3 regions of the Sporomusa termitida genome follow, and region 1 is predicted to be linked to each of the others. Evidence: riboswitches for the same ligand, from Rfam matches in the RefSeq annotation. Region 1 holds a riboswitch; each other region holds the start of a gene.
The links. Region 1 has a riboswitch for S-adenosylmethionine ahead of SPTER_RS22520 (methionine ABC transporter ATP-binding protein). Riboswitches for the same ligand answer to the same signal wherever they lie in the genome.
Positions count from the first base shown of each region.

Region 2: it holds a riboswitch for S-adenosylmethionine, as region 1 does, so the genes downstream of both, SPTER_RS14165 (MetQ/NlpA family ABC transporter substrate-binding protein) here and SPTER_RS22520 (methionine ABC transporter ATP-binding protein) in region 1, are expected to answer to the same signal.
Region 3: it holds a riboswitch for S-adenosylmethionine, as region 1 does, so the genes downstream of both, metK (methionine adenosyltransferase) here and SPTER_RS22520 (methionine ABC transporter ATP-binding protein) in region 1, are expected to answer to the same signal.

Region 1 is NZ_CP036259.1:4,869,789-4,874,469, forward strand. Features, by position in the region: rRNA gene rrf (5S ribosomal RNA) at 278-394, shown strand; gene SPTER_RS22515 (SagB/ThcOx family dehydrogenase) at 764-1,501, shown strand; SAM riboswitch class I at 1,622-1,728, shown strand; gene SPTER_RS22520 (methionine ABC transporter ATP-binding protein) at 1,923-2,978, shown strand; gene SPTER_RS22525 (methionine ABC transporter permease) at 2,947-3,600, shown strand; gene SPTER_RS22530 (pyridoxal phosphate-dependent aminotransferase) at 3,637-4,681, shown strand, end outside.
Region 2 is NZ_CP036259.1:2,993,689-2,998,369, reverse strand. Features, by position in the region: gene purD (phosphoribosylamine--glycine ligase) at 1-183, shown strand, start outside; gene SPTER_RS14180 (DUF456 domain-containing protein) at 211-729, shown strand; gene SPTER_RS14175 (TetR/AcrR family transcriptional regulator) at 743-1,333, shown strand; gene SPTER_RS14165 (MetQ/NlpA family ABC transporter substrate-binding protein) at 2,228-3,049, opposite strand; SAM riboswitch class I at 3,175-3,280, opposite strand; gene SPTER_RS14160 (YerC/YecD family TrpR-related protein) at 3,482-3,799, shown strand; gene hisZ (ATP phosphoribosyltransferase regulatory subunit) at 3,802-4,681, shown strand, end outside.
Region 3 is NZ_CP036259.1:2,145,975-2,150,655, forward strand. Features, by position in the region: gene priA (primosomal protein N') at 1-1,125, opposite strand, end outside; gene SPTER_RS25635 (hypothetical protein) at 1,205-1,339, opposite strand; gene SPTER_RS09900 (heavy-metal-associated domain-containing protein) at 1,352-1,579, opposite strand; gene metK (methionine adenosyltransferase) at 1,652-2,842, opposite strand; SAM riboswitch class I at 3,025-3,134, opposite strand; gene coaBC (bifunctional phosphopantothenoylcysteine decarboxylase/phosphopantothenate--cysteine ligase CoaBC) at 3,184-4,386, opposite strand; gene rpoZ (DNA-directed RNA polymerase subunit omega) at 4,396-4,602, opposite strand; gene gmk (guanylate kinase) at 4,615-4,681, opposite strand, start outside.

The DNA of each region.
Region 1 (4,681 bases):
AAGCAGCGAACCAGCTTGCCGCGAGCCGAAAGGCGAACCGGGAAGTTGCGTGAGTCGCTTAGTTAGAGCGGAGCGATAACATCCATAATGTATGTTGTAACTCCGAGCTGGCAACCAGTAAATTACTATTGCGCAAATCTTTCTTCTGTGAAGTTTTCAGGGAACAAAGAGATAATTAGGAGGTTCCGCGCTCCGCTTGGAACTAAGCGATTCACGCAGGTTTCCGCGTCGCTATCGCTCCTAAAAACCTGGTTCTCTGCTTATGGTTCTCTGCTTATCCAGTGACGATAGCTGTGGGGCTCCACCTGTTCCCATACCGAACACAGCAGTTAAGCCCACAAACGCCGAAGGTACTTGGCTGGAAACGGCCCGGGAGAGTAGGAAGTTGCTGGTTAGCAAGAAAAGCACTCACTGTTGCAGTGAGTGCTTTTTATTATGGAAAGCGAACAGGCTTAGACCGTTCAGAGTGCCCCAGCTGCGAGGCGGAGCGAGGACGCCGCCGTAGTCGTACTGGAAGTACGTCGGAGGGGGCGCCCGCAGTGCCAACGAAGCAGCTGGGGTGCTATGGACGGTCGTAGCAGCCGAAGGTACTTGGCTGGATGGGCCCGGGAGAGTAGGAAGTTGCCGGTAGCAAGTGTCTGCTTTATGCAGATGCTTTTTTTATTTGCAATAATATATTATAATTACTATTGATATTGGAGAATTTACCAGTAGATTTAATATCAGTAAGACAAACGGCAATACGCGAAGGAGGTTTAATCAAATGGCAAGGCAAATAGGCAAAGAGTTTATGGAGCAAACCAAGTACAAGTTTGCTACACCTTCCGATCAGGCCCGGGGTTTGCCACAGCCACCGGTGGAAATGGATATCGGTAACCCCGGCCTGGTGATCGATTTGCCAGACCATGGGGCATGGCAGGCTGATATTTCTCTAACCCAGGCAATTCTGCAAAGGACCAGTGTCCGTACTTATGCCGCAAAGGCATTGTCATTAACTGAGCTTTCCTATTTGCTGTGGTGTACACAAGGGGTTAAGTCGATTGAACCGCATTTGGTCACGTTCAGAACCGTACCTTCAGCCGGGGCAAGGCATGCTTTTGAGACATATTTGTTAGTGAATCAGGTTGACGGTCTGGAGCCGGGCCTATATAGGTTTTTAGCCGTCGATCATCAATTGGCCAAGGTAGAGGTCACAGGCAGTGCTGCTGATATAATTACTGAGGCCTGTTTGCGGCAAAAATTTGTTAAGGCAAGTGCGGTTACATTTATTTGGACGGCAGCTGCCTATCGCATGACCTATCGCTATGGGCAGCGCGGCTATCGGTATTTACACCTGGATGCCGGTCATGTCTGTCAGAACCTCTACCTGGCGGCAGCGGCAGTGGACTGTGGTGTTTGTGCAATTGCAGCTTTTGATGATGATAAACTTAATGCGGCCCTGGCTATCGATGGTGATAATCAGTTTGCGGTCTATGTAGCTACTGTTGGCAAAAAAGCATAAGGTATAACATATCACATTACAAAGACGGGTGAGGAAACCAACCTTAGCCGCCCGATAAAATTCTTGACAGTTACATATACCTGTGGTAATATTACTCAAGAATAAAAAAAGATACAGTATTTTTCATCAAGAGTTGGCTGAGGGACTGGCCCTATGAAGCTGCGGCAACCATCGCAAAGGCGAACGGTGCCAATTCCTGCAGCCTGTAAGGGTTTGGCAGATGAAGAATAGCATAGTCTTGAATTATGCCTCTTCGACTGCGGAGAGGTTTTTTACATGATTAGCAAGTATATCGGTTTATGATCATAAGTAAGAACGCCAATACCCTAAAGGGCCCCGGCGGCTTCTGCCGGCGTCCATGAAGGACTTGGCACAAGCCAAGTTTTTTCTTATTGTATATCACAACAGGAGGCAGATAACTATGATTTCATTAACAGGCTTACAAAAGATATATAACGGCGAGTCTGGTACGGTAATCGCCCTTGATCATGTATCTTTGAATATAAAGCAGGGAGAGATCTATGGCATTATTGGTAAAAGTGGCGCTGGGAAAAGCACTCTTATCCGCTGCATAAACCTGTTGGAACGTCCTACCGCCGGCCAGGTATTTATTGCTGGCCAGGAAATGACAGCGTTGTCAGAAGTGCAATTACGCGATGCCCGTAAAAGTATCGGCATGATTTTTCAGCATTTTAATCTGTTGTCTTCGCGCACAGTGCTCGACAATGTGGCTTTTCCCTTGGAGATTGCCGGTGTCGGTAGAACTGAACGGGTAAAAAAAGTACTGCCGCTGTTAGAGCTTGTTGGCTTATCTGACAAAAAAGATGTCTATCCGGCCCAGCTCAGCGGCGGGCAAAAACAGCGGGTCGGCATCGCCCGGGCTTTGGCAAGTCAGCCCAAAGTGCTGTTATGCGATGAAGCAACTTCAGCCCTTGACCCGCAGACGACAGAGTCAATTCTGGCTTTATTGAAAGATATTAATAGAAAATTGGGCTTAACGATTGTCCTGATTACCCATGAGATGCATGTAATTAAAGCAATCTGCGATCAAGTGGCTGTAATTGAAGCCGGCCGGCTTGTAGAAACCGGGAGGGTGCTTGATGTATTTACCAGGCCCCAGTCAGACACCGCCCGCGAGTTTATTAAAGCCGTAGTAAATAATAAATTGCCGGAAGCCCTGGCGGAGATTGTATCAGACAAGCCGGTTGCCGGCAGCAACCTGGTTGTGCGCTTATCTTTCTTCGGGGCGGCCACTAATGAACCGGTTATTGCCGGCCTGATCAGGCGTTTTGCCGTTGATGTCAACATTATCTCCGGTAATATTGACCATTTGCAGGCCACACCGTATGGCACGCTGGTTATAGAGTTGTCCGGCCAACAGGAGGATATTCAAAGTGCGTTGCGTTATCTGCAGGCCAGAGATTTGGGAACAGAGGTGATTGGCTATGTCACAAGACATGCTTATGCTGCTGGTTGAGGCTTGCGGGGAAACCGTCTATATGGTAGCTGTTTCAGCCCTGGTCTCCGCCTTGCTGGGAATCCCGCTTGGCGTAATCCTGGTTATCACCGGCAAGGGCCACATAAAAGAGAACCTGGTATTTAATCAGACCTTAGGAGCAATCGTTAATGCTGCCAGGTCAACGCCGTTTATTATTTTAATGGTCGCTATTATACCTTTTACCAGGATTATTGTTGGTACTTCAATCGGCACCAATGCGGCGATTGTACCCCTCACAATTGCAGCAATTCCCTTTGTCGGCCGCGTTGTCGAGTCGGCCCTCAAGGAAGTGGATGCCGGGCTGGTCGAAGCCGCACAGTCAATGGGGGCATCGCCCCGGCAGATTATCCTGAAGGTACTTATTCCGGAAGCCCTGCCGTCTATACTATTGGGACTGACATTAATGGTGATCAGTTTAATTGGTTACTCGGCCATGGCTGGTGCCATTGGCGGCGGTGGCCTGGGAGACCTGGCGATCCGCTATGGTTATCAACGCTTTAGAGCAGATGTCATGCTGGCAACGGTCGTTATTCTGATTGCGCTGGTACAGATCGTCCAGTCCAGTGGTGACTATTTTGCCCAGAGACTTAACAAACGCTAGAATATGGAAACAGAACTATAGGGGGAATACGTAAGCATGGAAGATAATATCCGTAATATTCGTGAAGGCGGTTACGCGTCAGCCAAGGCCCGGCAATTTACCGAATCGGTCATCAGAGAGATGAGCCGGATTGCGGCTGCGCATAATGCGATTAACCTCGCCCAGGGTTTCCCGGATTTCCCGGCCCCGGCAGCGATTAAACAGGCTGCTGTCAGGGCTGTTAATGAGGATTATAATCAATATGCTATAACCTGGGGGACCAAAGGCCTGCGTGATGCCATTGCCGCCAAGGTGGAACGGGACTATGGTGTTGTTATCGACCCTGAAAGTCAGCTTACCGTGTGCTGCGGGGCCACAGAGGGCATGATTGCCACCCTCTTGGCCACTGTTAACCCGGGCGATGAAGTCATTATTTTTGAACCGTTTTATGAAAATTATGGCGCCGATGTCATCCTGTGCGGGGCGGTACCCCGGTATGTCAGCTTAACCCCGCCGGCATTTAACTTTAACCGGGAGGAGCTTATTGCCGCTTTTTCCGATAAAACCAGGGCCATCATCATTAATACCCCCAATAACCCAACCGGCAAAGTCTTTAATCGCGAAGAACTGGAGCTCATTGCCCAGTTGTGCAGGAAGCATGATGTGCTGGCAATCAATGATGAAATCTATGAACATATCCTGTATGACAATACTGAGCATATCCCGCTGTGGACCTTGCCGGGCATGACCGACAGGACGATTGCGGTAAATAGTGTATCTAAAACCTTCAGCGTAACCGGCTGGCGTATTGGTTATGTTCAGGCCTCACCGGCGATCACGGCTTCGGTGCGTAAGGTACATGATTTTCTTACCGTAGGCGCGGCGGCCCCCCTGCAGGTAGCCGCGGCCGAGGCTTTTACTTCTGGCCTGGAATACTATGCGGAATTGGCTGGTTTTTATAGCGAACGGCGGGATTATTTGCTTAATGCCCTGGAGAAGGTTGGCTTTAGCTGTGTGCGTCCACAGGGAGCCTATTATATTATGACCGACATTACACCGTTTGGCTGGGACGACGATGTTGCCTTTGCTAAATACCTGGCCA
Region 2 (4,681 bases), 1.9 Mb from region 1:
GCCGGGACAGGCTGCAAAGACGGCCGGATTGTAACCAATGGCGGCCGGGTGCTGGGCGTGACTGCGGTAGCCAATGATATTCAGGCGGCAGTGGCCAAGGTCTACCAGGCTGTGTCTGAGATAAAGTTTGCCGGCATGCAATATCGTAACGACATTGCTCACCGGGCGTTCAACCGGAAGTAAATGCAGGGTGCAGAAGGAGTGCATACTTTGGATGCTGGTTTAACAGCCATTAATTTACTGGTCATTGTTGTGACTGTTATTGGCATTGGCTTAACTGTTATCGGCTTACCCGGGAATTGGCTGATTTTTTTCGTGGCCCTGGGTTATGGTTATCTGGCACCCTTTGCCGCTATGAATAATACGGCCTTACTCATTCTGTTTGGCGCCGTACTGGCCGGGGAGCTGGTTGAGTTTGTAGCCGGTTCGTTAGGGGCAAAAAAGGAAAATGCCTCGAAAACGGCGATCATAGTCGCCTTTATCGGCGGTATCGCCGGCGGGATCCTTGGTACGGGGATAATGCCGGGCCTGGGTTCCATTGCCGGGGCCGTCGGCGGTTCTTTTGCCGCCGGCTATCTGGCAGAATATGCGGCTACAGGCAACCGGGAAAAGGCTGGACGGGTGGCAAAAAGCATTGTTGTCGGTCAGGCATTGGGTCTTATCTTCAAATTAGCGATAGCCATCGGGATGGTGGCGCTGATTATTTCCAGGCTAACGTGGGCAGGGTGACAGGAGGAACCATATGAAACGACAGCAAATACTGGATGCCGCCTATACTGTTTTTTCCCATAAGGGATATCACCGGGCCACTGTGGATGAGATTATTGCCATGGCGGATACCGGCAAAGGCACGGTATATAATTATTTTGCCAGTAAAGAGCAGCTTTTTTATACCCTGGTCAAAGAGCGCAGCGCAAAATTTGAAACTGAGCTCAACCGGCTGGCCGGTCTTGATGAAGTGCCGCTCATCAAAATAAAAAAAGTGATCAAGGTGTTTTTAGAGTTTTATGTCGCTAATGCCGATTTATGGCGGGTGCTCATGCATGAAATGCGCGGTCTGGGCCATGAGGAATCAACAAATTTTACTGCGGCCCAGCGCGAAAAATACCGGGAAAGATTTGTCCATACCATTGGCGTACTGGAAACGATTTTGCAAGCCGGAATTGAGCAGGGGGCTATTCGCCCGTGTGATGTGCATAAAGCGGCCCACGGGCTGTTTAGTGTCATCGTAATGATGGTTTTTCAGGGCTTTGTCGATGCCCAGGCCGATTCGATTGAGGCGAATGCTAATAATATTGCCGATATTTTTCTCTATGGTGTTGTGGCGCGTTGAATGCAACAAGAAAACCCCTGACGTGGTCTTGCAGGCTGTGCGTATAGCAGTTACTTTTGAAATACAAGGGAATAATTTTACTTTTGGCATCGCCCCAAAATCAGATGCAACGCGCGCAGTAGCATCACCATAAACGAAAACAATGTCGTATAATTAAAGTGTGGCATAAGGTCGATACTTTTTGAGCTAAGAACTCGACCCCAAAATTGATATGACTTCCTGCTTGAACCACATATTGTCCAGCTCATTCGGGAGAGCAGAGCCGCCGTAGCTGTCGCCCATTCCCTACTGATAGCGATCTACCACATACTAAAAACAGGCGTTCCTTATCGAGAGTTAGGTTCCGAGTATTACAATCGATTTAACCGGGAGAAGAAAATACAATCATATTTGAAAAAATTAGCGGCTTTGGGTTGGGAGCTCCCCACCACAGCTACGGCCTAATTGCCTACATACCATAAATTTTTGGGCCCTAGACTATAAGGCTTGTATTTGTGCGCCCTTTTTTTCTGACACATAGGAGATGTTTTCATAGTAAAGTAACAAAAGGTCTAGGCCCGAAGCCTCCAAAAGCTGAAAAGCCGGACAGTATTCCTAAAATCCGTAAACTCGCTGCGCTCAAACAGACGGATTTTTTAACGGAATACCGCCCGGCTTTTCTCCTGCGGAACGCTTTTTCCGGCAATGGCCGGTGGGTTACCGGGGTTACGGGGGCCCCTTCCCCTTGCTCAAGTCCGGCATTGAATCTTGGTTCCCTGCAGTCTATAGGACTGTTAGCCTGTCAAAACTTATAAATTCTTATTTCCACAGAATTCATTTATGAGTTCTGGCAGACCCAAAAAAGGCTTGCGCCTCTTTCTCTGCGAAAGGGTGCAAGCCTTTTTTTACTACTGGTTAGAAGGCCGGGACAATGGCGCCCTGATATTTTTCGTTGATGAATTTTTTAACTTCCTCAGAAGTCAGGGCTTTGGTCAGCGTTTGAATTTCAGGGCGGGTTTCATCCCCTTTGCGGACGGCCAGAATGTTGACATAAGGCGAGTCTTTCTGCTCAATAAAAAGGGCATCTTTGGCCGGGACCAGTTTTGCCTCCAGGGCATAATTGGTATTGATAACCGCTAAAGCAACGTCGTCCAGGGCGCGCGGCAGCTGGGGAGCTTCCAGTTCGCTGATTTTAACGTTTTTGGGGTTTTCTGCGATATCTTTTACCGTGGCATTAATCCCTGCACCGTCTTTCAGTTTAATAATGCCGGCTTTTTCTAAAAGGGCTAACGCCCGGCCGCCGTTGGTAGGGTCGTTAGGAATGGCAACCTGGGCACCGCTTTGCAGCTCATCCAGGCTTTTGATTTTCTTGGAATAGATGCCCATTGGCTCGATATGTACGGCGGCGGTATAGGTTAGATCCAAATTACGCTCGCTGCTGAATTTTGTCAGGTAAGGAATGTGCTGAAAGAAATTGGCGTCAAGCTCTTTTTCGGCCACGGCAATGTTCGGCCGGACATAGTCGCTCATTTCGACAATAACCAGATTAATTCCGTCTTTTTCCAAAACCGGCTTGATCACATTGAGAATCTCGGCGTGCGGTACAGCGGTAGCGCCAACCTTAACCGTCTTTTTTTCCACAGCTGCCGGCGCCGGGGTCTCTTTGCCGCCGCAGCCGCTGATAAACGCGGATAATGCCAATAAGACTGTAATCAGTAATAAGGTAATTTTTTTCATACATTATTCCTCCCGGATAAAAATATAATGTGGTTGTTGACAGCAGGCAGAAGTGATTTGCGGTCCTCCCTCCATGGCCAATAATTAAAGCCTCTCCGACAGTGTGAAGAGGCTGGTTGTCCAGTTCTTCATCTGTCAGGAGTTAATCCTGTTGGAATTGGCACCGTTTCACCTGCGCGATGGTTGCCGCGGCGTCATAGGGCCATTCCCTCAGCCAGCTCTTGATGAGTATATTTAATTTACAAAATTTATGATAACATGGCAAAATGTATCTGTCAACAGGATTATTAATGTATTATTTACGTGAAGAAGACAAATTTTATTATATAACCTATTTTAATTAAATAAAGATAAAAAGGATTAAAGAAGGAAAATCCGGGTTAACAGCGAACTAAGCATATCAATAGCAAGTATTACAGGGAGGCGCATAGCATGCCGGTAAATCCCAAATTGAAAGATGAACTGACAGATCAGTTGTTCAAGGGTATTTTGTCGCTGCAAACTGAAGAGGAATGTTATCAGTTTTTTGAGGATGTTTGTACAATCGGCGAGATCAAAGCCATGGCCCAGCGGCTGGAAGTGGCTCGCTTATTAAAAGCAGGGGTCATTTATGATGATATTGTGGCCTCGACCGGTGCCAGTACAGCGACAATCAGCCGGGTAAAACGCTGTCTTTATTATGGTGCCGACGGGTACAAGGCAGTATTGGGCCATTTAGAGGGAAATAAGGCTGACGAAAAGGGGGTGTAGTTATGAGCAAAAATCAGTTTGTACCGCAAATCCCTTACGGTACCCGGGACCTGCTGCTGCGGGAAGCTAAGCAGAAGCGGATTGTCGAAGGCTCGCTGGCTGAACTATTTTCCCGTTGGGGCTATGATGAAGTGGTAACCCCAACGTTTGAATATATTGAAACCCTTACGGTCGGTACCGGCAGTGATATGCACCAGCATGTATTTAAGTTTTTTGATAACAACAACCGTATTTTAGTGCTTAAACCGGATATGACTACGCCCATTGCCCGCGTGGCGGCGACCAGGCTGAAGGATGGGCCGCTGCCGCTGCGGCTGTTTTATCTGACCAATGTATTCCGCCACGAACAGGCTCAGGCCGGCCGGCAGTGTGAATTTTATCAGGCCGGGGTTGAACTCTTGGGTGCGCCCGGCCCGGCGGCTGATGCCGAGGTGGTGGCCCTGGCCGTGGAAACCATGCTGGAATCAGGTCTGGCTAATTTTCAGGTCAGTTTAGGCCAGGTGGATTTTATCAACGGCCTTATGGCTGAGAGCGGGTTAACCCCGCAGTGTCAGCAGCAGATCAAATGCGCTATGGTATCACGGGATTTAGTAGGACTTGGTGAAATCTTGGCGACAAGCGGCTTGACCCGGGGTGCACAGGCTTTGCTGCAGCAAATCCCTTTGCTCCATGGGCAGGAGGAAATGCTGAACAAGGCCTGCCGGCTGGTAAATAATGACCTTAGCCGCAGGGCTCTGGACAATCTGGCCGATATCCGCAGGCTGCTGGCCGGCTACGGTGTTGACCGGTATGTGAATTTTGACTTAGGGATTATTCGTGATTTTGATTATTATACCGGCATGGTATTGGAAGGTTATACACCCGGCCTGGGCTTCCCGCTCT
Region 3 (4,681 bases), 2.5 Mb from region 1:
CTGGCCGGCCTGCAGACGGCGCCACGCATCATGCCGTTCGCCTACAGACAGTTTACTGTGCATGACCACGACATCTTCGCCGAAGGCTGCTTTAAACCGGGCTACAATCTGGCTTGTCAGCGCAATTTCAGGCACCAGTACGATCGCCTGCCGGTTAAGGCGCCTTGCCTCGGCAACGGCCCTGATATACACCAGGGTCTTGCCACTGCCGGTAACACCATGCACTAGGAAGGAGGTATGAAGGCCGGTGTTAATTGCCGGTATGATTAAACCGAGGGCATAGGCTTGCTCCGGTGTCAGGTTTACTGCCGGCGTCTGCAGACAGCCCCCGGCATAGCTGTTTCTGAATAAAGGCAGCTGCCGGGTTGTAATAAGGCCCTGTTCTGCCAGCTTTTTCACTGTGTCCTGCGTGATACTGAGACTACGCAGCTGGGCCGTGGTCAAATTCCCGGGCGCAGCCAGCAACGCGTTGAGCAGGCGGCGCTGAGCGGCCTTGTTTTTGGGGAGGGTTTGCTCAATCTGAGCAGCCGTTTCCCGGCTGACAGCCAGGTCAATAATGGTTGTCACACTGGCTTTGCCCCGTTTGCTGACAATATCGGCACTGATAATTAGTTTATGCTGTAAAAAGAATTTTATCATAGCCGCCGGGTCACTCGTCAGTTTGGCAAGGTCGGTCAGGGTGACAGGACCATGTTCATATATGTAGGTAAGCAGCGTCCGGAATTCTGCCGGCTTTTTGCTTAATAAAACAGCTGCCTGCTCAAAATCAACGCTGGCCGGGGCTTGATAGGCCTTCTGGGTTTTAATGCCCGACTGACCGGGGATAAATAAGCGCATGGCTTCGCTTAGTGAACACAGATAATAATCACTTAACCATCTGGCCGTGTTCAGCATATTACTGTCAAACCAGGGCACATGATCCAAAATCTCAAGAATTGATTTCAAGCCTTCGGTTTTTTCCGGTTCCAGGCTAATGATAAAACCTTCCACCTTACGGTTACCAAAAGGCACAAGCACCCGGCAACCTACCTGCACATTGGCTAAATGGGCCGGAATCGTATAAGAAAACGGTTTATCAAGGCTGCGGGCCGGAATGTTAACAATAACTTGAACAGTATTTGACATGTTTTCACCACTTATTACCGAATAAAGAGAAGGGGACTGTGCTAGTCCCCTTTTTAATTATTAAATAGATATTCGCTTTTTAATTGTCAAATACCTGCTGGCGGTTGTCCGGGTCATGAGCGGCCATTTCCCAGTCAACCCCAGTGTCCATTGGCAAACGTTTAAAAAAACGTTTAGTCCGGTGTCGGCGCAGCGGCGAAAAACGAAGCTTCATGATAAGCACTTCCTAACTCTGAATAGAGTAGCCAAGTGATTGCAACGTTTCCTCAATATAGCCGCTGGGGGTAACTGCTTCGTCATGAGTAACTGCAACCTGATGGGTGGTTAAGGACACCTTCACTGAGGAGACACCATAAAGATGGGACAAAGTATGCTCAATACGATCCCGGCAATGGTCGCCTTTCAGGCCGCCAACACGGTAGATGGATTGTTTGGTATTTTTCTGTGTAGCCAATGGAATACCTCCCTTGTTACTGAATTGAGTGTCCACAATTGTTAGTATTACCATTGGTCAATAATTAATTAGTTATAGATTGGCTTCTTTGCGCAGAATTTCCGCTTTGTCGGTCTGCTCCCAGGGCAGGCTGACATCAGTGCGGCCAAAATGACCATAGGCAGCAGTCTGACGGTAAAGCGGACGCCGGAGATTCAGGGATTTAATGATACCGGCCGGTCTTAAATCAAAATGCTTGTTGATGAGTTCAACTATTTTCGACTCGGAAATTTTAGCAGTACCGAACGTTTCCACCATAACCGAAACCGGCCGGGCAATGCCGATGGCATAGGCCAGCTGGATTTCGCATTTATCGGCTAAGCCGGCGGCAACTACATTTTTGGCAACATAACGGGCCGCATACGCCGCGGAACGGTCAACCTTTGTTGGGTCTTTGCCCGAAAAAGCGCCGCCGCCGTGCCGGGCCATGCCGCCATAAGTGTCGACAATGATTTTTCGGCCTGTTAAACCGGCATCGCCTTGCGGCCCGCCGACCACAAAACGACCGGTTGGGTTGATATAATATTTTGTTTTGGCATCCAATAGTTCTGCGGGCACGATCGGGACGACGACGGCGGCGATCAGATCCTTTTCAATTGTTTCCCGGTCTGCTTCCGGGCTGTGCTGAGTGGACACAACGATAGTATCAATACGCACCGGTTTGCCGTCTTCATACTCAACCGTAACCTGGGTCTTACCATCAGGACGGAGGTAACCGAGCTCACCGCTTTTACGGACCTCGGACAGCCTGCGCGCCAGCTTATGGGCTAAAGCGATTGGCAGCGGCATATATTCAGGCGTTTCGTTGGTCGCATAGCCGAACATCATCCCCTGGTCACCGGCACCAATTGCTTCAATGGCATCCATGGCGCCCTGTTTTGCTTCTAAGGCTTTGTCTACCCCCAGGGCAATGTCCGGCGATTGTTCATCGATCGAGATTAAAACACCGCAGGTTTCGCCGTCAAAACCATATTTGGCCCGGGTATAGCCGATACTCTTGATGGTTTCGCGGACAATCTTGGGAATATCTACATAGCAATTCGTGGTAATCTCTCCCACTACGTGCACTATACCGGTTGTTACCAAAGTCTCGCAGGCCACCCGGGCTGACGGGTCATGGGCCAGAATAGCATCAAGTACACTGTCGGAAATTTGGTCAGCTATCTTATCCGGATGGCCTTCCGTGACAGATTCAGATGTAAAAAGCACACGTTTTTTTTCCAAGATCATTATCCCTCCCAGTTTATATTTTAAGAAAAGGTTTGGCTTGTACCAAGCCCTTTAGGACGGTGGCAGAAGCCGCCTGTGCTTAGGGTATAGGCGTTTTTATGTCCACAGAATTTATTTATAAATCCTGGTAGACTAAAAAAAGAAAACCCCCGCAAGGGGGCGTGATTTTTCTTTCACTCCCATCTTACGGTCTTGCCGCCGGAATTGGCACCGTTTTTAGCCGGATACTGCTAAATGGTTGCCGCGGTTTCATCGGGCCAGTCCCTCCACCAACTCTTGATGAGTATAGAGTATGCAATTTTCATATCAAATTTTAATCGAATTAATAAAAAAAATCAAGTAGAATTTGTCAGCATTGCACAAATTTTGTCTAAAATAATTTCTGCAACCTGTTGTTTGCTTTGCAGGGGCAGTGCCTCCACCATGCCGTTTCTGTGAACAAGTTTCACAATATTGGTGTCCAGGTTAAAGCCGGCCCCGGGTAAAGTGACGTCGTTGGCCACGATCATATCCAGGTTTTTCTTGCGCAGTTTTTCCTGGGCATGTTCAATCAGCCCTTCTGTTTCAGCCGCAAAGCCAATTAATAGCTGTCGCTTTTTCCGCTGGCCCAAATCGTACAGGATATCCGGGTTTTTGACCAGACTCAGGGTTAGTGTATCGCCGGTTTTCTTTATTTTTTGCTCGGCCGCCAGTTCAGGCCGGTAGTCGGCAACCGCCGCTGCTTTTATGACGATATCAACGGCGTCAAAGTCAGCCAGAACCGCATTGTGCATCTCTGCCGCTGTTTCTACCCGTTTTATGGTAATTCCCGGCGGCACAGGCAACCCGGAAGGTCCGGAAATTAAAATAACCTCAGCACCGCGGGCTGCTGCTGCCTGGGCCAGGGCATAGCCCATTTTACCGCTGGAACGGTTGCCGAGATATCTGACAGGGTCAATGGGTTCCCTGGTGCCAGCGGCAGTAACCAGCAGGCGTTTCCCCGCCAGCTCACGGCGGGGGTGCAGGATTGACAGCAGATTTTCCACAATTGCTGCCGGTTCGGGTAACCGGCCGGGTCCTTCGATGCCACAAGCCAGCATACCTGAGGCCGGTTCCATAATATGATAGCCTAAGCTTTTTAACTTGGCTAAATTTTGCTGGGTGACCGGGTTGAGAAACATATTTGTATTCATCGCCGGTGCGAGCATAACCGGCGCCGTAGTGGCCATGACTGTGGTTGTAAGCATATCGTCCGCAATACCATTGGCTATTTTGCCAATGGTATTGGCTGTTGCCGGGGCAACTAAAAACAAATCAGCCCGCGAAGCCAGAGCGATATGCTGGACATTCCACGTTTTGGGTTCTTCCCACATATCGGTGATAACCGGATTGCCGCTGATTTCCCGGAAGGTGAGCGGCGTGACAAAAGCGGTAGCGGCTTTTGTCATAATAACATAGACATTACAGCCGGCCTTTTTTAAACGGCTGACAACATCTACTGTTTTATAGGCAGCAATGCCGCCGGTAACGCCTATGACAATCGTTTGACCTGAGGACATGATTTCCTCCTATTTAATGCCGGTTTTGGTACGTTCATAGGTTATTTTCCGCTGGGCTATTTCCTCCAGGGCCATTGTTACAGGTTTATTGGATTTCGACTCTGCTGAAGACGGCTTTCCGTCCATGATTTCCCTGGCCCGTTTGGCAGCAAGCACCACCAGTGTGTATTTACTATCAACTTTCGCTACTAAAGCATCTAAAGACGGATTAATCATTAGGTTTTCCCCCTAGCCTTTACTTGCAGGTTTGCCTATACACTTTGAACGGTAGAGGCTGTCAATTAAATCAGTATTG